3 regions of the Metabacillus sp. YM-086 genome follow, and region 2 is predicted to be linked to each of the others. Evidence: predicted binding sites of a transcription regulator. Region 2 holds the regulator's gene; each other region holds the start of a gene.
The links. The regulator Rex, encoded in region 2, represses fermentation and respiration genes when NADH is low (regulators of the CRP and FNR family bind a similar motif). The targets are predictions, from matches to a motif close to TTGTGAAATATTTCACAA.
Positions count from the first base shown of each region.

Region 1 (7,906 bases), on a different contig from region 2:
CACTGGAACGCCTGAAAATTGCTAGACATTCATGAATGATAGAAAAAAGCTGTTTACTTTTGTGGTAAACAGCTTTTTCTATTAACTAAATAAACTCGTACTGTGTAATGGCTGGACACGTGCTTTTGGATCCATATATGCCTTAGCATTGTTAACTGCTGTTGGAGCCTCACCAAATCCACTTGCAATTAGTTTAACCTTGCCATCATAAGTACAAATATCTCCAGCTGCATAAATTCCTTCAATGTTCGTTTCCATTTTGGAGGTAACAACAATCGAGTTTTTCTCAATTGTTAAACCCCAATCTTTAATGGGCCCAAGTGAGGAAATAAATCCAAAATTAACGATTAGATCATCAATTTGTAAGACTTCTTTTCGATCTCCTTTCACTTCCTCTAATACTACTTGAGAAATTTCCTGCTCTCCAATTAGCTCAACAGGAACAAATGGAGTTAAAACCTGTACCTTCGATTTCATCAATAATTCAACACTATGTTCATGTGCTCTAAATTTATCTCGTCTATGTATTAAACTTACACTTTTTGCAACAGGTTCGAGCATTAATGCCCAGTCAACGGCAGAGTCTCCACCGCCAAGAATAGCAACATTTCTTTCAGCAAATTTATTTAAATCATCAACAAAGTAATGTAAATTTTGATTCTCATATTTTTCACTTTCCTCAAGCTCGAGTTTGCGAGGCTTAAAAGCACCATTGCCTGCTGTAATGATGATTGTTTTTGTATAATGAACTTCATTATTAGTGGTTAATTTAAATACTCCATCAGCTTGTTTCTCAACTTGTTCAACAGCTTGATCTAAAACAACTGTTTGCTCAAACTGACCCATTTGCTCCTTCAAATTGTCTACAAGCTCTTGAGCTCTTATTTTTGGGAAGCCTGCAACATCATAGATGTATTTTTCAGGATATAATGTAGAAAGCTGACCACCTAATTGTGGAAGGCTCTCAATGATTTTTACACTTGCCTGTCTCATTCCACCGTAGAAGGCAGTAAATAATCCAACAGGTCCACCACCAACAACGGTAATATCATAGACTTTAGGATCTTCTTTCATATCTCATCCTCCTTTAAATTTTATTGTGAAAATCCATAAACTTTCACTTGAAATGAATGACAATCCATAAGACAAAATTCTTCCTTTTTCGCAGTTTAAAAACGCATTGAATAAAAGTAGTATCAAAAATCCATGTATTATAAATTATACGAAGAAAAAAACATAGTCTTTTGTTAGAAAAAATAACTTGAAAAAATATTGTTGAATGGCTAATATGATCTATAGGTGTATTTATATATATTATACGTAGCAGATACCAAGGTATGCATTGGTAAGTGAATGTTTTCACAAAGTTTTATCTCTTAAATAAAAATAAAATTGTGGTTTTAAGTCGAATATAGTAATAGACATTATTCGATTCAATTCAACAATTTTAAAAAGAAAAGGTGGATGTATTTCGGTGAAAAAACCAAGAGTCGTTATATTAGGTGCAGGTTATGGTGGGTTAATTACAGTTACACGTTTACAAAAATTAATTAGTGTTGATGAAGCAGATATCACATTAGTGAACAAAAATGACTATCACTATGAAACAACATGGTTACATGAGGCTTCAGCTGGTACGTTACATCATGACCGTGCTCGTTACCAAATCAAAGACATTATCGATACAAATCGTGTGAAGTTTGTTCAAGATACAGTTGTATCAATCGATAAAGAAGCGAAGAAAGTTGTTTTAGAAAATGGTGAGGTTGAATATGACTATTTAGTTATTTCACTAGGTGCTCACCCTGAAACATTTGGCATTCAAGGTTTAAAAGAGTATGCATTCGGAATCACAAGCATTGACTCTGCTAGACAATTACGTGAGCATATTGAATATCAATTTGCTACATATAACATGGAAGCAGAAAAGAAAGATGAGCGTTTAACAATTGTTGTTGGTGGAGCTGGCTTCACTGGTATTGAATTCTTAGGAGAGCTTGGAAACAGAATTCCAGAGCTTTGTAAAGAATATGATGTTGACTTTAAAAAAGTACGTATTATCTGTGTGGAAGCAGCGCCAACAGCATTACCAGGATTTGACCCTGAGCTAGTTGAGTATGCTACGAATCACTTACAGAAAAAAGGCGTAGAATTCATGATCGGTACAGCTATTAAAGAATGTATCGAAGAAGGAATTATCGTTGCAAAAGGTGAAGAATTAGAAACAATTAAAGCAGGTACTGTTGTTTGGGCAGCTGGTGTTCGTGGTAACAGCGTTGTGGAAGAAGCTGGATTTGAAAACATGCGTGGTCGTGTAAAAGTTGACCCACAATTACGTGCGCCGGGACATGAAGATGTATTCATTATTGGAGATTGTTCTTTAATCATCAATGAAGAAATTAACCGTCCATATCCACCAACAGCACAAATTGCTATGCAACAAGGTGAAACATGTGCGAAAAACCTTGCATCAGCCATTCGTGGTCGTGGAGAAATGGCATCTTTCACTCCAGATATTAAAGGATCTGTTGCATCATTAGGTGAAGACGATGCAGTTGGTGTTGTATTTGGTAAAAAATTAGTAGGTACTAAAGCTTCATTTATGAAGAAAATGATTGATAACCGTGCTTTATACATGGTTGGTGGTCCTTCATTAGTATTGAAAAAAGGAAAATTCAACATTTTATAATAGTGGTGAAAAAGAGACGAAGGCATTTGCCTTTGTCTCTTTTTTAAAAGGTAAGAAAGTATAAAATTTTGTACGTAGTTTTAGTGTCTAGCTCCAGCAGTCTGACTTTTTGGCAAAAAGTCAGATGCCTAGCCCCGAAGCACAGGACGTGCAAGTGCAGTCAATGCGACAGGACGTCGCGTTTTTGACTGCCTCGAGGTCATAAGCCAATTTGGATAGAAGGCAAAGAGAGCGCCTTCTATTCCAAATCGTCTTATGCTTGTCGGGGCTGACCAAGGCGCTTGCGCTTTTCTTATTTCTCTATGTGTTAAAATAATAAAAAAGGGGGGCTCTATAATGACTGAATCCAAAAGGGGAAATGTATGGTTGGCTGTATCGGGAATAGTTACTAATCATGAAGGAGAATGGCTTGTTGTTAAAAAGAAATATGGTGGACTCAAGGGCAAATGGTCTTTTCCGGCTGGATTTGTTAATGAAGGGGAAACCATTGATGATGCTGTTTTACGGGAGATTAAAGAAGAAACAGGCATCTCGGCTAGTATAGTTGGAGTTGTCGGAATTCGTTCAGGGGTAATAAAAGAAGTGATTAGTGATAACATGGTCATTTTTTCATTATCGGCAGAATCAAATGAAATACAGGTACAAGAAGAGGAATTAGAGGAAGTAGCTTTTATACATCCTAAAAAGTTAGTAGAGGACAAAAACTCATCTCTCTTAATCACGAAACTAGCATCTGACGTCATTGAAGCAAAGTTAAATAAATATGATCAATTTAATCCTGGGGATCATTTTGGATATACAACATATACTATGTTTTTATAATATTCGCAAAACTATGATAAAGAGAGGATTTTAAAGAAAATCTTAAATGTATTCGCTTACACAAACTTTTTTGTCAGATTTCCTCCCTTTATAATTGTCAGAATAATTGGTATATTATTAAAAACCACTACGATCCTAAAGGGGAGACAGAAATGAACACAATAAAGGTTGATACAAAGGAATGCCCATATTGCTCTGGAAAAGGATATTTTCAACTAATACTAGGTGGCTCTGAAACATGTAATAACTGTGATGGTACAGGGAAGAAGTCATAAAACGTTCACTGACAAAGCATTGACTGTCTATCGTTAGTTCAGTACACTTAATAGTGGTGTAATGGAGGTGATAGGCATGTTGAGCTTACCGGTTTTATTAATTTCCATGTTATTATTTTTAGTCTTATTTTTTGGTATTGGATTTTTATTGAATATGCTTTTACGCATGTCTTGGATTATGGCTATTGTGTATCCAATTGTATGCATTTTCATAGTAGATAACGTCAAATTTATAGAGTATTTTAGAAGCCCTAGTGATTCATTCTCACAATTAGGGGATAAAATAATGTCATTAGCTTTAGCTGATTTATTAATTTTATCCTGCGGACTAATCGGTGCGATTCTCTCAGGAATTATTATTAAAATGCTTCGTAAAAGAGGCTACCAGATGTTTTAATATACTTATCAACAAAAGTCTGACAATGAATTGTCAGGCTTTTTCTGTCTTTTAGGACATTAAAAACTGCAGAAATTAGTATAACGCTAGGATATCCAGCTGACGAGGCACTTTCGCTTTGTTCCTTTTGAATTCAAAAAAACAGAGCTGGTAAAATATACTTTTCTCTATTTTGAATACTTTTTTCACAATCTGGGAACGAATAGATTTGTGAGAGGAGTGTTTAGGAAACATATGATCAGTATAAAGAGAGTTAGTAGAAGATTAATCATGACATTATTATTTCTAGGAGCATTAACAACAACATATAGCGCAATTTCAGGTGTTGAGGCTAAAGATCTCTCCAGTTGGTATTATAATCATAATGAGGATTTTAATGAAAAACTAGTTCATACACACACTGAAGCTGAAGAAAATGAAACTTTCCGTTTTCTAGGACTTACCTTTAAAGCTATGAACAGTGAACCATCGATTAGAACACAGGTGTCTTCAAGTGTTGAAGCAGTTAATCAAGAGGTTTCACTGGAAGAAGCAATTGATTGGTCACAGTATCCGACTAGAAAGGTTGTGGCAACTGGTTATACGGCAGGTGTTGAGTCTACTGGAAAGCAGCCCGATCATCCTAGCTATGGAATTACCTATTCCGGAGTAAAAGTAAAAAGAGATCTATATTCAACAGTTGCTGCAGATTTAGATGTGTTTCCTATTGGTACTATACTTTTTATTCCAGGCTACGGATATGGAGTTGTGGCAGACAAGGGTGGAGCCATTAAAGGAAACAAATTAGATTTATATTATGAAACCGTTAAAGAGGTTTATAATAATTGGGGTAAAAAGCAAATAGAAGTATACGTTGTTCAAATGGGTGATGGAACATTAACGGAACAACAATTAAAAAATTTAAACGAAGATGAATCAATGCAAGTGTTTAGGCAAAAATATATAAAAAATAAGACAAAAAGCTAATGAAAAAGCATTAGCTTTTTGTCTTTTAATTAGGACGGGGATAAATATCAGGATGCAACAAATAGGCAAGTTTTTGTAAACCAAGGATAAGCCGTGGAGAGGGACGGCAAAACAATGATTCCTCTAATAAATGGAGTTGGTTCTTTTGAACGGCTTGAAGGGTTTGTGCCCTTTCCCTTTTTAGTACATGTGACAATTTCATTCTAGATTGCTTAACTCCAACCCAGCATAAACAAAAATATTCTGGGTCTCGATTCAGGACATCGTCCCATGTTGTCTGTACGCTAGCTAATTCAACATCTTCAAAAATGTTTCTTGCTCCTGCTAATCTGCTTAGCTCAGTTAACCAGTTGATTTGTCCGGGGGAAAATATTGGGTTCGGCCACCATTCAAAGAAAATGGAAGGTGGGTTTGGTATCTCATCAGAAATTTCCTTATATGTTTGAAGAGTAGCTTGAAAATTTTTTATAACATCTTCTGCTTCCTTTTGCTTTCCGGTTAATCTACTTAACGTGTGAAGATCATTGGAGATATCTTGAAATGATTGAGGGTTAAAAACAATATGCGGAATTTTCCTCTTTTCCAATTCTTCAATGTTTTTTTCCATTCCAGGAACACTAAGAGAAGCTAACACTAAATCAGGGTGGTATGATTCCAACCTATCCATATTAATGGAAAGGTCTGGGCCTAAACGTGGAAGATGTGATAAATCCAGAGGCCAATCAGAGAAATCATCCAGGGCGACTAATTGCTCCTTTAAACCAAGATAAACTGCAAGCTCCGTATTGCTGGGACAGATGGATATAATCCTCATGTAAAGCCTCCTTACAGAACAAAAAGGTAGTGTAACAATAGGGCTAGAAGAATACCAGTTAATCCTCCAAAAAATACTTCAATCGGCTGATGTCCAAGTAGCTCCTTCAACTTTTTTTGTTTATCTTGTTCAGCCTTTTTAGGCCATACCTTGGCTTCCTCAACAAATCGGTTAAAGTCAAGAACAAGCTGATTAAGAACGGTTGCTTGTTCACCAGCGTGACGTCTTACTCCTGTTGCATCAAACATCGTAATGATCGCAAAAATAGCAGAAATAGCAAAAATGGATGAACCAAGTCCGTGATCAAGAGCAACTCCTGTTGAAAGTGCAGTTACAGCTGCTGAATGAGAGCTTGGCATTCCCCCAGTGCTTGTAATTAGTGACCAGTCCAGCCTCTTTGAAACAAAGAAATAGATCGGTACCTTAATAAACTGTGCAAAGAAAATGGCTGCCAGTGCAGCAAGTAAAGGAAAGTTGTACAATAATTCCAAGATTAAGCTCCTTTCGTTTTTAGGTCAGTTATGTAGTATAAAAACTCTTAATAGAAAGAGAATTGCTAAAAAGATTTTCTTCATTATAGCATATACATTGTCAGAATAAGGTGAAGTTTGGTAGTTGGATTTGTCATATTACACTTTTTTAAATATGTGCTATACAATAGAGATACATACATAATGGAGGTGCTATGATTGTTTAAAGTTATACAAGCAGCAAATGCAAGTGAACTTAACGATAACGATACATTAGTTATAGGGCTATATCAAAAAACGAGCAAACTCACTGGATATGCAAAAGAACTTGACGAGAAATTAAATGGTCAAATAACAGAGTTAATGAAGGACGGAGATCTCTCAACAAAATATAAATCCGTTACTAAACTACATACCCTTGGAAAACTTGCTGTAAAACGTATCTTCTTTGTTGGCTTAGGGAAAGAATCAGACATTACATTTTTTCGAGTAAAAAAAGCTTTTGGAGAATTATTTCAGACGATTCAACAAGCAAAGCTCCAACATATAAGTGTAGCGATAGACACGTTCATAAATGAAAGAATCAACGACGTTGAAGCAGCACATGCTCTTGCCGAAGCTTTCTCCTTATCAACTTATAAGATTTTAGATTATAAACAAAAATCAAATGAACCTGAAAAAAATATTGAAAATATTTCTGTATTGACTGAAAAGGAAGATAGCCTTGAAATGAAATCTGCACTTGAAGTTGGTTATGCTTTTGGTGAAGGAACAAATAGTGCAAGAACGCTAACTAATATGCCACCAAATCTTCTAACAGCTACAGAGCTTGCTTCTTATTCAATTGAATTAGCAAACAGATATCAATTTGAATACGAGGTTTTGGAAAAAGAGGATATGGAACGACTTGGTATGGGAGCTCTCCTAGCGGTCAATAAAGGATCAGAAGAGCCACCTAAAATGATTGTCTTAAAATATCAGGGAAAAGAAGAGTGGACAGATGTAATTGGACTTGTAGGAAAAGGAATTACCTATGATACAGGTGGCTACTCCATTAAGCCAAAGGATGGAATTGTCGGGATGAAAACGGACATGGGGGGAGCAGCATCTGTGCTTGGAGCTATGCAGATCATCGGTGAAATGAAGCCTGAACAAAATGTTGTAGCAGTAATCCCTTCTACAGATAATATGATTAGTGGTGGTGCATTTAAACCTGATGATGTGATTGTGTCATTAAGTGGAAAAACGATTGAGGTTTTGAATACTGATGCAGAAGGTCGATTGGCGCTTGCTGATGGGATTACATACGCAAAATTTCATGGAGCTAGTTATTTAGTTGACGTTGCTACATTAACAGGTGGCGTAATTATTGCGTTAGGAACAGAAACAACTGGTGCTATGACTAATAATGAGGAGTTTTTTGAACAAGTTCTTCAAGCATCACACGAATGTGATGAACCAGTCTGGCGTTTA
Region 1 covers NZ_JBLUOI010000046.1:101-8,006, forward strand. Annotated here, with positions in the region: partial or broken gene ACEWK1_RS17910 (HesB/IscA family protein) at 1-25, shown strand, start outside; gene yumC (ferredoxin--NADP reductase 2) at 82-1,074, opposite strand; gene ACEWK1_RS17920 (NAD(P)/FAD-dependent oxidoreductase) at 1,475-2,689, shown strand; gene ACEWK1_RS17925 (NUDIX domain-containing protein) at 3,026-3,511, shown strand; gene ACEWK1_RS17930 (YuiA family protein) at 3,664-3,786, shown strand; gene ACEWK1_RS17935 (YuiB family protein) at 3,863-4,183, shown strand; gene ACEWK1_RS17940 (3D domain-containing protein) at 4,418-5,149, shown strand; gene ACEWK1_RS17945 (cobalamin-binding protein) at 5,175-5,963, opposite strand; gene ACEWK1_RS17950 (divergent PAP2 family protein) at 5,975-6,454, opposite strand; gene ACEWK1_RS17955 (leucyl aminopeptidase) at 6,653-7,906, shown strand, end outside.
Region 1: a site for Rex is predicted at 1,348-1,365, ahead of yumC (ferredoxin--NADP reductase 2). Genes of this name have one in related genera too.

Region 2 (7,906 bases):
GGACTAGTTGGAGCGCTATTAACAGGCATTAATGCAGCAAAAGCCTTAGCCTTTGCACATGGTATTCCACTAATAGGAGTCCATCATATTGCGGGCCATATTTATGCTAATCGACTTATTCATGAGTTGGAATTTCCTTTACTTGCGCTGGTGGTTTCAGGTGGACATACGGAGTTAGTATATATGAGGGAGCATGGAGATTTTGAGGTAATTGGTGAAACTCTCGATGATGCTGCCGGAGAGGCTTATGACAAGGTTGCACGAACTCTTGGCCTTCCATACCCGGGTGGTCCTCATATTGATAAATTAGCTCATGAAGGTCAAGCCTCTATCGATTTACCAAGGGCTTGGCTAAGTGAAGGTTCCTTTGATTTTAGCTTTAGTGGACTTAAGTCAGCTGTTATTAACACACTCCACAATGCAAAACAAAAGGGGATTGAACTTGACCCTAAAGATGTTGCAGCAAGCTTTCAGGCAAGTGTTATCGACGTTTTAGTCACAAAGACTTCACAAGCTGTGGATAAATATCATGTTAAACAGTTGTTATTAGCAGGCGGTGTTGCAGCTAATAAAGGTTTAAGAACAGCATTAGAAAAAGAGTTTTCTTCAAGGGAAGGATTAACATTAACAATCCCACCATTATCATTATGCACAGATAACGCTGCCATGATTGCTGCTGCTGGAAGCATTTTATATGAAAAGGGAGTAAGAAGTGATTTAGCATTAAATGCAAATCCTGGTTTAGAATTAACATCTTATCAACAAAAGTGAATAAATAATAAAGTAAAACAGGATCTGAGGGTCCTGTTTTTTCTATTTCTTTTGACAAAAGGTGAGTGCATTCACAGAAAATCTCCTAATTTCTAAAAAAATAGGATTATTCACATAGTTATCCACAGAATGTACACGATTTTTGTAGAAATGTGTAAAACTATTTAAAATGCTGTCAAATCAATGTTTTTTAGAGTGTGTATAACTTGAGGAAATTAAAGCAAATATGTGGACAATGTGTATAAGTCTGTTGATATGTTGGAAATAAAGGATTTGTAGTGTGGATAAAAAGTGTGGATGTGAATAAATAATAGTTATTCACATGAACTTAAGAGAAGATTGTCGAATACGTTTTTGAATCTTACTTTTCTGAATGAATCAATAAAAAAACAGCGAGGAAAACCCGCTGTTTAATAAATATTCCGTTGATTACTTAATAATTAATGTAATTGTTCCCATTCTGCCATTAGACCTTCTAGTTTAGAATGGATTTGTTCATTTTCTTCGTTAATTTTTTGTACTTTTTCATGATCTTGATAAACATCTGGATCACAAAGCAGGGCTTCATTTCCTTCAACTTTTTCTTCAAGTTCGCTTATTTCATTTTCAATTTCTTCTATTCTTCTTTGCTTTTGTCTTTCAAGTTTTTTTAATTCTTTTTCTTGTTGATAACTTAGTTTCCCCTCAGGTTCTTGTCCTGATTTTTTTTGGATGGGAGAGTCATTTCCTTCCTGCTCTAACCGTTCATGTTCAAGTTGTTCTTCCTTTTTTGTAAGATAATAATCATAATCTCCTAAGTACTCAGTAAGATGAGTGCTAGAAAGCTCATAAACTTTTGTGGCAATTCTATTAATAAAGTATCTGTCATGAGAAACAAAAAGGATTGTACCAGGAAAATCGATTAAAGCATTTTCTAAGATTTGCTTACTATCTAAATCAAGATGGTTGGTTGGCTCATCAAGAATTAGGAAGTTGGCTTTTTGTAGCATCAGCTTAGAGAGTGCGACTCTTGCTTTCTCTCCTCCGCTTAGTGCAGATACAGGCTTTAATACATCGTCACCAGAGAATAAAAAGTTTCCAAGAATTGTTCGAATTTCCTTTTCGGTCATTTGTGGATATTCATCCCACAGCTCGTCTAAAACTCGTTTATTTGATGTAAGATCGGCTTGTTGCTGATCATAGTAACCAATTTGTACATGTGAGCCAAGAGAAAAGGTACCAGTCAACGAATCTAATTTTTGAATAATTGATTTTAGTAAAGTTGATTTCCCAATTCCATTTGGTCCGACTAAGGCAATGCTATCACCGCGGGATATAGAAAAGGAGATGTTAGAGATAACAGGATGAACATTGTCATAGGAAACAGAAATATGATCAGCTTTTAACACATCGTTACCGCTTTGTCGGTCAATATCAAACTGAAAGCTTGCTGATTTTTCATCACCTAGAGGCTTGTTCATTAACTCCATCTTCTCTAGCTTTTTCCTTCTGCTTTGGGCCAGCTTTGTAGTTGAAGCACGAGCTAAGTTGCGTTGAATAAAGTCTTTTAGTTTTGCTACCTCTTCCTGTTGCTTTTCAAAGCTTTTTAGCTCCTTTTCATATGAGTCAGCTTTTTGCTTTAGATATTGGCTGTAGTTTCCAATAAATCTTGTGCTTGTATGGCGGCTGATTTCATATACTTGTGTAACAATCTTATCTAGGAAATATCGGTCATGGGAAACAATTAGTATTGCTCCAGGGTAGTTTTGTAAATATTGTTCTAACCAGGTTAATGTTTCAATATCAAGATGGTTCGTTGGCTCGTCCAATATTAAGAGATCAGGCTTAGTAAGTAATAGCTTACCTAAAGCAAGTCTTGTTTTTTGGCCACCACTTAAAGAAGCAATTTTTGTTGTCGGATCAAAATGATGAAATCCAAGGCCATGTAGAACAGAACGTATATCAGCTTCATATTGATATCCGCCTTCTTCCTTAAATCTAACTTGAAGGGTATCATATTCTTTTAAAAGCTGTTCAAACTTTTGTGATTCAGTGGCCGGATCAACTGTTGCCATTTTCTGTTCAAGATTTCGCATTTCTTGTTCCATTGATTTGAGACCTTTAAACACTAAATTCATTTCTTCCCAAATCGATAATTGAGATTCAAGCCCGGTGTCTTGAGCTAAATATCCAACCGAAACATCTTTAGGCTTAATAATTTCACCAGAATCATGGGACATGGCTCCGGAAATAATTTTTAAAAGTGTTGATTTCCCTGCTCCATTACGACCAACAATCGCAACTTTATCTCTCGTTTGTACTTCCAACTTAATATTCGATAAAATAGGGTCAGCACCAAAGTATTTACTAAGTTGATTTATTTGTAACAATATCATTGTTTTCACCTCTACTAATGCTTTAAGTGTAGCTTAGTTTTGGGGTGCCTGTCACCACCCGAATTTTGTCGACGGAAAAGAAAAGTGCTCTCGATTCAAGTGTGTCATATACTCTTAGATGTTAAACGGGTGATTCTTGCTTTTTGTATCCATATAATTGTCACAATAACAAAACAGACAGAAGCTAAAAAATAGTGTATAGTCTAATATAAGGAGATTTGTATATGTCAGATTTTACTCATTTTAATGAACAAGGCCGAGCAAAGATGGTTGATATTTCGGCTAAAGAAGAGACTGTTAGAACAGCTCAAGCTAAGACAAGTATTCAAGTAACAAAAGAGGTTTATGAAAAAATGATCAACCATGAAATAGGAAAAGGTGATGTATTATCGGTTGCACAAGTAGCTGGAGTTATGGCAGCTAAGCAAACATCACAGGTTATTCCTATGTGTCATCCAATTTCAATAAAAGGTGTAAACATTGAGTTTGAATGGGATGCTCGTGATACGAATCATTATACTCTATTGATCTCAGTTACTGTGAAAACAAAGGGAAGTACAGGTGTTGAAATGGAAGCGTTAACCTCTGCTAGCATAACAGCACTAACTGTTTATGATATGTGCAAAGCAGTGGATAAAGGAATGATTATAGGCCCAACCTATTTAGTAGAGAAAACAGGTGGTAAAAGCGGCGATTTCCTAAGAAACGAAATATGACATGGATTTTACTAGTATCTCCAAAATCCTATAAGCATTGTCATATGTGTTTGTGTGAATGTGAGGGATAAGATTGAATATAGACCAAACGAAAATACCGCAGGCAACTGCTAAGAGATTGCCTTTATATTATCGGTTTTTAAAAAATTTACACTCGTCAGGAAAGCAACGAGTCTCATCCGCCGAGTTAAGTGATGCAGTAAAGGTAGATTCAGCTACAATCCGAAGGGATTTTTCATATTTTGGAGCTCTTGGAAAAAAAGGATATGGATATAATGTAAATTATTTGTTATCCTTTTTTAGAAAAACATTAGATCAAGATGAGATAACGAAAGTATGTTTAATTGGAGTAGGGAATTTAGGAACGGCATTTTTACATTATAATTTCACTAAAAATAACAATACAGTTATTTCTCTAGCTTTTGATGTAGACGAAGATAAGGTAGGTACAGAAATTGGTGGGGTACCGGTTTTCCATTTAGATGAGATGGAGCATCATCTTCCTGATGATGTTACAGTTGCGATTTTAACTGTACCAGCACCAGTAGCACAATCTATCACAGACCGTCTCATTACAAAGGGTATTAAAGGAATATTAAACTTTACACCAGCACGGTTAAACGTGCCGGATGAAATAAGAATTCACCACATAGATTTAGCAGTGGAGCTACAGTCACTAGTTTATTTCTTAAAACATTATCCTCATGAGGAGAAATAACTAATAACCATTATAGAAAAGGAGGTGGATTCGATGCCAACAGTAGGAATCGGAAGCCTTTTACTTATCGTATTCGTAGCATTACTTATTTTTGGACCAAAAAAGCTACCTGAACTTGGAAAAGCAGCAGGTAATACACTTCGTGAATTTAAAAATGCAACAAAGGGCTTAGCAGACGATGATGATGAGCAAGACAGCAAAAAAGAGAAAAAGGAAGAAGTCAAGTAAGATAGGATGAACCGATATGAAACATGATGAAATGTCGGTCATGGAACATATAACCGAACTAAGAAAACGACTCGTTATTGTTGTCGTTTTCTTTTTCGTAGCGGTTATTGCCGGATTTCTCCTCTCCAGACCGATCATTATTTATTTGCAGCAAACTGATGAAGCAAAATCACTAACATTAAATGCTTTTAATTTAACAGATCCATTAATGGTTTATATGAAGTTCGCTTTCATAATAGCATTTGTTATTACTTCACCGATTATTTTGTATCAGCTCTGGTCGTTTGTTAGTCCAGGATTATATGAAAAAGAAAGAAAAGTGACATTAAGCTATATTCCTATTTCACTTTTGTTATTCTTTCTCGGGATTTCCTTTTCTTACTTTATCCTATTTCCGTTTGTGATCGACTTCATGGAAAGAATATCAACTGACTTGGATATTAATCAAGTCATCGGAGTGAATGAGTATTTCTCGTTCTTATTACAGCTTACGGTGCCATTTGGTATCCTGTTTCAATTACCGGTTGTGATTATGTTTCTAACTAGATTAGGCATTGTCACTCCTATGTTTTTATCAAAGGTTAGAAAATACGCATACTTTGTGTTGTTAGTTATTGCAGCTTTAATCACACCACCTGAACTAGCGTCACATTTGATGGTTTCCATACCGCTGTTTATTTTATATGAAATTAGCATCTGGATTTCGCGTATTTCCTATCGAAAAGCACAGAAGATGCGTTTTGAAGAAGAGAACATAAAAAAATGAGACTCGTGAAAAGTCTCATTTTTTTATGTTCATTTTTTTAATTTTTCTTGATAAAGTAAACATCCGAATCGCAACACCAATATCGAAGGTTGCGATTAGCATTAATAAAATAGTTGGAAAGGTAAATATTCCGTCCTGGGCACTGTTTATTGCTAGATAAGTAAATAGCAACCCCATAATCAAATAAAAAATGGCCATGGAAATAGGGTTTGTTCTCATGATAAAAAGCCTCCAATAATTACTTGCATTTGTTCCATTTGCTTCATCATTCTTTCTATATCTTCCTGGAATACAGTCTGGATAATAACGACCATTGTATTCATAGCGACATGAGCAAAGATTGGGACGAGTATTCGTTTTGTTTTAACATAAAGAAACGCGAACGTGAATCCCATTGAACCGTACAATAGAACATGCTGTGGTTCACCATGTAATAGTGAAAAAATAAGTGAACTAATAACAGCAGCAATAAAGAAGTTTGTCTTAGTATAAAGTACCCCAAAAAGAATTTTTCGAAAAATAATTTCTTCTAGTATAGGACCTAAAATTGAGGTCACAATGATAACCAGAGGTGAAACCTTAATAACATTAACAATCATTTGAGTGTTCTCTGACCCAGCTTCGACCCCAAATACATTTACTTCTATGTTTGCTGCAACACTTTGTACAAATAAAGCTAAAAAGAAACCTGCAACAGCCCACCCGATTGAAGCCCCAACAGAAGATGGTTCCCCTCGGAAGCGGCTTTCTGAATGACGGTCGTGTCTTAAAAGAAAGAGAATAATGAAGAAAGCCAATGAAAAGCTGAGGATTGTCCAATATGCAAACCTCTCAACTGTGGTTTCTCCTATATTTAATAGGTCTAATAACCTTATTCCTAGAAACGATGATAGCTGTAGTAGCATATATGTTAATAAAATAAACCAATAATGCCTTTTCATATTAGCCTCCTTGTAAACCATCGGTGATATAACAACGAATAATTATACCAAACTTTATTGTAACATACCCATATTCCATCCTATGTATGATATCTCTTTTCATGAGATAAAATGATTAAGGTTCAAAATGATACCGTTTTCTATTAGGAATTTGCCGAGTCGAAAAATAATAGAAAAAGTTCTCAAAAAAATTAAGCTTCATACTTGAAATTAAAAAGGAACTTATATAATATATTAATTGTGTTAGCACTCAAGATTAGCGAGTGCTAATAAAAAGGAAAAATTAATCAATTATTTATGAAATTGAGGAGGTTGTTTCACTTGTTAAAGCCATTAGGTGATCGCGTTATTATCGAGTTAGTTGAATCAGAAGAAAAAACTGCTAGTGGTATCGTCCTTCCTGATAGTGCGAAAGAGAAGCCACAAGAAGGTAAGGTAGTTGCTGTTGGTACAGGTCGTGTACTAGATAGCGGAGAAAAAGTGGCGCTTGAAGTAGCAGAAGGCGATCGTATTATCTTCTCAAAATATGCTGGTACTGAAGTGAAATATGAAGGTACTGAATACTTAATTTTACGTGAAAACGACATTTTAGCTGTTATCGGTTAATAGAACAGCCCTATATCATAGAACATTTTATAATCTTGAGGAGGTTATGTAAAAATGGCAAAAGATATTAAATTTAGCGAAGAAGCTCGCCGTTCAATGCTTCGTGGTGTTGACGCTTTAGCAGATGCTGTAAAAGTTACATTAGGACCTAAAGGACGTAACGTAGTATTAGAAAAGAAATACGGTTCACCTTTAATCACAAACGATGGTGTAACAATTGCTAAAGAAATCGAATTAGAAGATGCATTCGAAAATATGGGTGCAAAATTAGTAGCTGAAGTTGCTAGCAAAACAAATGATGTTGCTGGTGACGGTACAACTACTGCAACTGTTTTAGCTCAAGCAATGATCCGTGAAGGATTAAAGAACGTAACTGCTGGTGCTAACCCAATGGTAGTTCGTAAAGGTATTGAAAAAGCTGTAGCTGTTGCATTAGAAGAGCTTCAAGCGATTTCTAAACCAATCGAAGGTAAAGAATCTATTGCACAAGTTGCTGCGATTTCTGCTGCTGATGATGAAGTAGGTCAATTAATCGCTGAAGCAATGGAGCGCGTTGGTAACGACGGTGTTATCACAATTGAAGAGTCTAAAGGTTTCTCTACTGAATTAGAAGTAGTTGAAGGTATGCAATTCGATCGTGGATATGCATCTCCATACATGGTAACTGATTCTGACAAAATGGAAGCAGTTCTTGAAAATCCATATGTATTAATTACTGACAAAAAAATTACAAACATTCAAGAAATCCTACCAGTATTAGAGCAAGTGGTACAACAAGGTAAACC
Region 2 covers NZ_JBLUOI010000042.1:3,176-11,081, forward strand. Annotated here, with positions in the region: gene tsaD (tRNA (adenosine(37)-N6)-threonylcarbamoyltransferase complex transferase subunit TsaD) at 1-771, shown strand, start outside; gene ACEWK1_RS17015 (ATP-binding cassette domain-containing protein) at 1,212-3,146, opposite strand; gene moaC (cyclic pyranopterin monophosphate synthase MoaC) at 3,371-3,862, shown strand; gene ACEWK1_RS17025 (redox-sensing transcriptional repressor Rex) at 3,936-4,580, shown strand; gene ACEWK1_RS17030 (twin-arginine translocase TatA/TatE family subunit) at 4,614-4,808, shown strand; gene tatC (twin-arginine translocase subunit TatC) at 4,825-5,574, shown strand; gene ACEWK1_RS17040 (YdiK family protein) at 5,590-5,793, opposite strand; gene ACEWK1_RS17045 (CPBP family intramembrane glutamic endopeptidase) at 5,790-6,515, opposite strand; gene groES (co-chaperone GroES) at 6,837-7,121, shown strand; gene groL (chaperonin GroEL) at 7,176-7,906, shown strand, end outside.

Region 3 (7,906 bases), on a different contig from region 2:
TAACACTTGTATCTGGTGGTACTGATAACCACTTACTATTAGTAGATGTTCGTTCTCTTCAGTTAACTGGTAAAGTGGCTGAGCACGTATTAGATGAAATCGGAGTTACTGTTAATAAAAACACAATTCCATTTGAAACAGAAAGCCCATTCGTAACAAGTGGTATCCGTATCGGAACTGCTGCTGTAACAAGCCGTGGCTTTGGTTTAGAAGAAATGGATGAGATCGGAAGCATTATTGCATTTGCATTAAAAAATCACGAAGATGAAGCGAAGCTTGCTGAAGCAAAACAACGCGTTGAAAACTTAACAAGCAAGTTCCCTTTATACCGTAACTTATAAAAAGAAAGAGACCAACTTCGAAGGTGAAGTTGGTCTCTCTTTTTATACTGATTTCAACGGTAACTTAATTTCAACCTTTGTACCGGCATTTTCTTTACTACTAAATTCAATTTTCCCTTTATGTGCCTCGATAATACGGAAGCTTACCATTAGACCTAATCCTGTGCCTTTTTCTTTTAATGTGTAAAAAGGTTCCCCTAGTCGGGTGATCACATGTTCTGGAATGCCGCAGCCAGTGTCTTTTATGTTGATGGTAACATATCCGTTGTGAGATAGTTCCACTGACACATCGAGCTGACCGCCGGCTGGCATTGATTCTATTGCATTTTTTATTAAATTAATAAAGACTTGTTTTAACTGGTTTTCATCACATATGATGAGAATTTCTTCCTCAGACGTATTTCTGCTAATAATCTCTATATTGTTTAAGATTGCTTGAGGCTCAATAATGGCTAAGACATGATGAACAATCTTTCTTAAATCATGTTCTTGATATTTAATTGCTTGTGGCTTTGCAAGAATCATAAAATCATTAGTAATTAGTTCGATCCGGCTTAACTCTGAAAGCATAAGATCAACAAATTGCTTCTCTCTCTCTTGGGCATCCTTACCTAAGATTTGGGTAAAACCCTTTAAGGTTGTTAGTGGATTCCTGATTTCATGGGCAATACCAGCTGCCATCTCTCCAACTACAGCGAGCTTTTCTGATTTTCTTAGAAGATCTTCGGTTTTCTTTAATTTTGTAATGTCTATACAGGAGCCGATAATTTCCTGTACTTCAAAATGACGAAGAATCGGTTTCAGGGTTACGGCATAAATACCTGTATGTCTTTCAAACTCAAAGGTTCTTTCGTTTCCTTCCCATGCTTTTTGTAAATTTGAATAGATTGTTGTGCCAAGATGACCACAACTGCCGGGATATAAGGTAAAGCCAACAATATCACTTGAGATTCCCATATCATTTAGAAGCTCTCCGTGGCAAAGAGTAATTGTAAAATAATCATCAATCTTTTTAAATTTAACAAAAACTCCTTGATGCTCTTGTATCATTTCTTTTAACTCTTCTTCGACTTGCTTAAGCTTTTCTTTAGCGACTCTTTCCTCAGTTATATCCCTTGCTATAGCAGCAAAATGAATATACTCATCAAAATAAATAGGGTATATCGTAAAGTTTACTCTAATTGAACTAGGAGGTTTTGCTCCAATTTCATAATCAATAATTCTGTTCCCTTGTAACACTTCCTTAACTAGAACATTCAATTCCTGTTCAAATAGTGGAAACGTTTTTGAAAGTGGTGTTCCTAGAACTTGTTCAGATCTTAATTTAGTAAGCTTTTCAAAGCCTTTGTTAACTTTAACAACATGACCATTTTGATCACAAAGAGCAATACTGTCAGGGGTGTGTGTGAAAAATGATTCTAATATTCCTTGTGTAACGGCCAGGTTCTTCTCCGCCTTTTCTTTATGTATAAAAGTTAAGTGAAGATTAGAATAGAAAAATGCCCGGTAAATAAAGGTATAGGCAATTGCTTTGTAAACATGTCCAATAATATTTACTAAATCATGTACGCTTTGATATAACGTAATTTGAAATCCGCCTATTATTAAAAGAACAAAAGCAAATATTAAATAGATGTTTGAATCTGTTTTCTCATGTTTTAATTTGCGTAAAACTAAAATAAATGAGAGGAAATGCAAGCCGTTAAAAACATATTCAAGTACATTTTTAAAAGGTGTTGGTCCGGTTCCTTCAATGATTAAATATGGAGCCTGAGGTCCAAAGGTATAAACCAAAACAGTTAGTAATGCAAGAAAAATAAGCGTACCTAATAGGATCAATTTTCTGTTAAGGTTCCTTACAGTTTTCTCATCATAAAAAAATAATATTGCCAAGGAAATGGATTCGATTGCTCGGGCTACGACCCAAAACCAAGCGGTCTTATTTATTGAACTCTCAACAAATAATGGTGGCATATCAGAATATGTTAGTGTGTGCATAAAATCAAAATAGCCGACAGCTAAAAACACAAAGGGCACAAATAGCAAGGTAGTAGGTGGATTATGACCAAAAGCCTTCCATCCAAAAACAAAAATAATGAACGAGATAAACACGCTATACATTTCAAGAATTAAGTGTATGCTTAAATGATTTTTAGGATCATAAAAAGTTTGAAATTCATATTGAATGAGGTATAACAAAAGTAACGGTACCAAAGTATAAATAAATGAGATCGTATAGGCCTTATGGTGGTCCTGGTATGTTTTCATGATCATCAGCCTTTCTAAACTAACGATAAACCTTATATATTGAAATTTTCGACAAAGACAGAGGGTTTTCCTCTAAGTTCTAACATGTTTTTTCAATATATGTAGAAATAAGACGAACTCGCTTGAAACTATGCTTTTTTTTCTGTAAAATCTATTGAAGTGTCAAAGAAAAGGAGATGATTTGATGGGGAAAGTATACGTGTTTGATCATCCATTAATTCAACATAAACTTACATACATTCGCGATGCGAAAACTGGAACAAAAGAATTTCGTGAGCTTGTTGATGAAGTAGCAAGCTTAATGGCGTTTGAAATTACAAGAGATCTTCCACTAACAGAGGTGGATGTTGAAACTCCTGTAACAACAGCTAAGTCAAAAGTACTTGCTGGGAAAAAGCTTGGTATCATTCCGATCCTTCGTGCGGGATTAGGTATGGTTGATGGAATTTTAAAACTGATTCCTGCTGCAAAGGTAGGTCATATCGGGTTGTATCGTGATCCTGAAACATTACAGCCGGTTGAATACTATGCAAAGCTTCCTTCTGATGTAGAAGAGCGTGATTTTATCGTTGTCGATCCAATGCTTGCAACAGGTGGTTCAGCAGTGGAAGCCATTAACAGCTTGAAAAAACGCGGTGCAAAAAATATCAAATTCATGTGCTTAATTGCTGCTCCAGAAGGTGTAGAAATTGTAAAAAAAGCTCATCCTGATGTTGATATCTTTATTGCGGCTTTAGATGAAAAGTTAAACGATCACGGGTATATCGTTCCAGGCTTAGGTGATGCTGGAGACCGTCTATACGGAACAAAATAGAAGGAAGAAAAGGTCAGATCTAACACAGTTGTTAGATTCTGGCCTTTTTTTGTACATGTTTTTTCCTTGAGCGAACAAACTATAAAGGAGGTGGAACAAGATGGGAATAAAAAAAGTACTTTACATCATGCTTGTGACAACAATTTGTTTTCCTAACATGGCAATTGGAGAAACCTTTCCAAACAGGCCTCCACTTCCAAATAAAACACAAGAAGAAATTCAAAAAGTGATGGTAATCGTCAAAAAAGAGGATTTTCATTCTTTCCAAAAAAAGATAGAAAGCTTCTCTCGACTAACGATCAACCAAACCTATCAGCATGTTTTTTATGGCTTTTCAATTGAAGGTCGTACCGATGACATCTTGAACTTGAAAAAAGATCGGGCCGTTATTCATTCTAGTTCTGTCGTTTCTTATGCATCACAGATTGATGAAAGTGTTCCGTTCATCGGTGGTGAAGATGTGAGAGGCTTATTTGATCGAAGTGAGCATCGCTTAACTGGTGAGGGAATAAAGGTTGCTGTGATTGATACGGGTGTTGATTATCATCATCCTGATTTAAGAAGAAGTTATCTTGGTGGCTTTGATGTCATAGATGGTGACCAAGATCCGATGGAAACAATGGCTCAGGACGGAAGTGAAACAATTCATGGGACACATGTAGCAGGAATTATTGCCGCTAATGGAAAACTGAAAGGTGTGGCGCCGGAAGCAGAAATTGTGGCTTATCGCGCGCTCGGACCCGGTGGTATAGGAACATCTGATCAAGTGATTGCTGCAATTGATCGAGCGATAAAAGATAAAGTAGATATTATCAACTTATCGCTAGGTAACAATGTGAATGGTCCGGATTGGCCGACAAGTTTGGCGCTTGATCGAGCTGTTGAAGCAGGAATTGTTGCAGTTACTTCTAGCGGAAATTCAGGTCCTGGCCTTTGGACAGTAGGTTCTCCAGGAACATCTTCAAAAGCGATCTCTGTTGGTGCGTCTTCACCTCCGCTACATATGCCTTATCTAAAAGTGGGCGGAATAAAAGGAGAGATCACCATTCACTCATTGCAAGGAGCGGAGCCGTGGCAATTAAAAGGGTTAGACGAGATTGTTGATGCAGCCTTAGGTTATAAAAAAGATATGAAAGATTCCGTGAGAGGAAAAATAGTTTTAGTGGAAAGAGGGAAAATCTCTTTTACCGAAAAAGTGCTAAATGCAAAAGAACAAGGAGCTAAAGCGGTGCTCATTTCTAATAATGTAAAAGGAAACTTTGCAGGGGCATTGGAGATACCGCTCGATATACCGGTTGCCTCCATATCGAAAGAAGATGGGGCGGCGATTAGAAAGCAGCTGAAGCAGCATCCTAGTATACGAACAGAGTATAAGAAAGAAGAAGACCAGCTTGCTGATTTTAGCTCGCGAGGTCCTGTTACAAGTACGTGGGCGATAAAACCAGATGTTGTCGCACCGGGAGTAGCAATTGAAAGCACAGTTCCAGATGGTTATTTAGCCTTACACGGAACGAGCATGGCGGCGCCACATGTGGCGGGAGCATGCGCTTTAATCAAACAGGCCCACCCAGATTGGAATCCAGAGCAAATTAAAGCAGCCTTGATGAACACAGCAACCAAATTAACAGATGCTAATGAAAACGTGTTAAAACCAAATGAACAAGGCGCTGGAAGGATTAATATAAAGGAAGCTGTTGAGGCAGACGTTCTTGTATATCCTGGTTCATTAACGTTTGGACAATATGAAACAAATCATCCACGAACGAAGAAAACAGCAACAATTACAATTGATAATCAATCTAGAGAAGAAGAGCATGTCGCTTTTGATATGCCAAAAAATCAACCCGGAGTCAGGTGGAAACTGCCAAAAACCACAAGCATCAAACCCGGTGAGAAAAAACAAGTTGAAATAAGTCTGGATCTTACTCCAAGCAGGCTAAAGCCTGGTATTCATCAAGGATGGATAACAATAGAGCAAGATGGAAATGATATTGAAGTTCCTTATGCGTATGTTGTAGATGAGCCGAATTATCCGAGAATTATGGGCTTTGAATTTGCTTATAGTGATGAGCCTGGGGTTTATAAATACCGGATGTACTTACCAGGTGGGGCGGATGAAGTGGGGATTGCCTTGTACGATCAGGATACTTTGGCATTTGTCGGCTATTTAGACTGGCTGCACGATGCTCCCCGTGGGTTAGTTGAGAAGGAAGTGAAGCTAGAAGAACTTGATATACCTGAAGGAAACTATAAAGGAGTCATCTTTGCAAATAAAAGTGGGAAAGAGGACTTGATAGAAACAGATATTTTACTTGGTGAATAATTAAGTGAATGTACCTAGTCAAGGGGGTTATTGAGGGTAATTGTGAACGATTTGTGAGGATTCGATAAGATTGTGAACATTTTAACTTTAAACACATTGACATCACATATACGCTATTGTATGCTAAACGAGGGTATAATGATAAGGTTTACAATTCTGACAAAAACCCGTAAATAACCCCTTATTCCGTTATAAATCTACAGTGAGGATTTATAAAATGCGACAAAAAAAACGCCATCCGTTACACGCGATGGGCCTCATGTCAGCTATCCTTTCCCAACTAGTTGGCTCCATTTTAATTGGTATTTTTGCTGGGAAGTGGGTAGATGATTATTTTAAAACAGAACCGTTGTTTTTAATCATAGGCCTTCTGCTAGGACTAGCCGCAGGTGTTTATGCCATGCTAAAGTTAGTCAACCACTATTTCTCAGGAGAATAAAGAATTCATGTTTGATATGCATCTGATGTTTCGCAGATATCGAAAATACATATTTTATCTACTGGCCATTTACGTTTTAGGTTGGGGATTCACGGAATATCAGTCTGTTTTCCTAGGATTAATATTGGGAACATGCATCACACTATACAATCTCTGGATCATGGTGAGAAAGCATAAGCAGTTTGATGACGCATTAACTGAAGGTAGGAAAGCGGGTTCGTTAGGGACAACTTCACGAATGGCAGCAGCCGGGGTCGCAGTTTTTTTTGCGATAAAGTTTCCCGAGTATTTTGATTTGATTAGTGTTATTTTTGGATTAATGACGATGTATATCGTTATTATGATAGATTATGTAATTCAACAGTCACGCGCTTAGCTGGGAAGAGAGGTGGATCTATTGGGTCACGAAGCTCCTGTGGTAGAGTTTTTAGGTCTAAATTTTAATTTATCCAACGTTTTAATGATTACGATTGCTAGTTTAATCGTTTTTCTCATTGCATTTGCGGCAACACGTAATTTAGCAATGAAACCAACAGGGATGCAAAACTTTGTTGAATGGATTGTCGATTTTGTGAAAAATATTATCGGCAGTACGATGGATTGGCAAACAGGCGGACGTTTCTTAACGTTAGGTATGACATTATTAATGTATGTATTCGTAGCAAATATGCTCGGCTTACCTTTCGCAATTGTTGTGGGTCACGATTTATGGTGGAAATCACCAACAGCAGATCCTGCCATTACATTAACTCTTGCAATTCTAGTAGTAGCGTTAACACACTACTATGGAATCAAGATGAAAGGTGCATCTGAATATGGTAAGGACTTTTTTAAACCGATGCCATTTATGTTCCCATTAAAGATTATTGAGGAATTTGCCAACACATTAACGCTTGGTCTTCGTCTTTACGGGAATATCTTTGCAGGTGAGATTTTATTAGGCTTGCTTGTTAGTCTAGCAACAAGCGGTTATGCTGAAAGTTTTGGAAGTGGTATTATCGGCTCTCTTGTAGCTGCAATACCAATGCTAGTATGGCAAGGATTTAGTATCTTTGTCGGTGCAATCCAGGCATTTATCTTCACTATGTTAACGATGGTTTATATGGCACACAAAGTGAGTCATGACCATTAATCAATATATGTTCAATTTTTTGAACGAAATTTAAAGTACTATTATTTTTTCATACATTAAAGGAGGAAATTAAACAATGGGTTTATTAGCAGCTGCAATTGCAATTGGTTTAGCGGCACTAGGTGCTGGTATTGGTAACGGTCTTATCGTATCTCGTACAGTAGAGGGGATTGCACGTCAACCTGAAGCTCGTGGAACTCTTCAAACAACAATGTTCATCGGGGTAGCATTAGTAGAGGCGATTCCAATCATCGCGGTAGTTATCGCATTCATCGTAATGGGTCAATAATTCGATAAGTTAAAAGAATTCATATGGCGAAGATCATTCAAAGCGAACCTTCGCCATTCCTTTATGCACAAATAATTTAACTAGTTATTGAAAAACTTAGTTTACTTTAAACCTATGTATAGAATAAAAGGGTTTCGAGGAACGATTAGTTCAAGTAAGCGACTGAGGAAGCACCGGAGCGTACGACCGTACGTGAGGATGCTGACGATGGAGCTGACGCAGAAATAAGAAGTTCATCGGAAGCCGTAATCTATCAACCCATCATGGAACTCTTGAAGGGAGTGAAACCGAGCAATGTTA
Region 3 covers NZ_JBLUOI010000017.1:42,519-50,424, reverse strand. Annotated here, with positions in the region: gene glyA (serine hydroxymethyltransferase) at 1-341, shown strand, start outside; gene ACEWK1_RS10005 (MASE3 domain-containing protein) at 384-2,609, opposite strand; gene upp (uracil phosphoribosyltransferase) at 2,794-3,423, shown strand; gene ACEWK1_RS09995 (S8 family serine peptidase) at 3,524-5,746, shown strand; gene ACEWK1_RS09990 (AtpZ/AtpI family protein) at 5,964-6,185, shown strand; gene ACEWK1_RS09985 (ATP synthase subunit I) at 6,193-6,561, shown strand; gene atpB (F0F1 ATP synthase subunit A) at 6,583-7,317, shown strand; gene atpE (F0F1 ATP synthase subunit C) at 7,394-7,606, shown strand; gene atpF (F0F1 ATP synthase subunit B) at 7,901-7,906, shown strand, end outside.
Region 3: a site for Rex is predicted at 5,817-5,834, ahead of ACEWK1_RS09990 (AtpZ/AtpI family protein). Genes of this name have one in related genera too.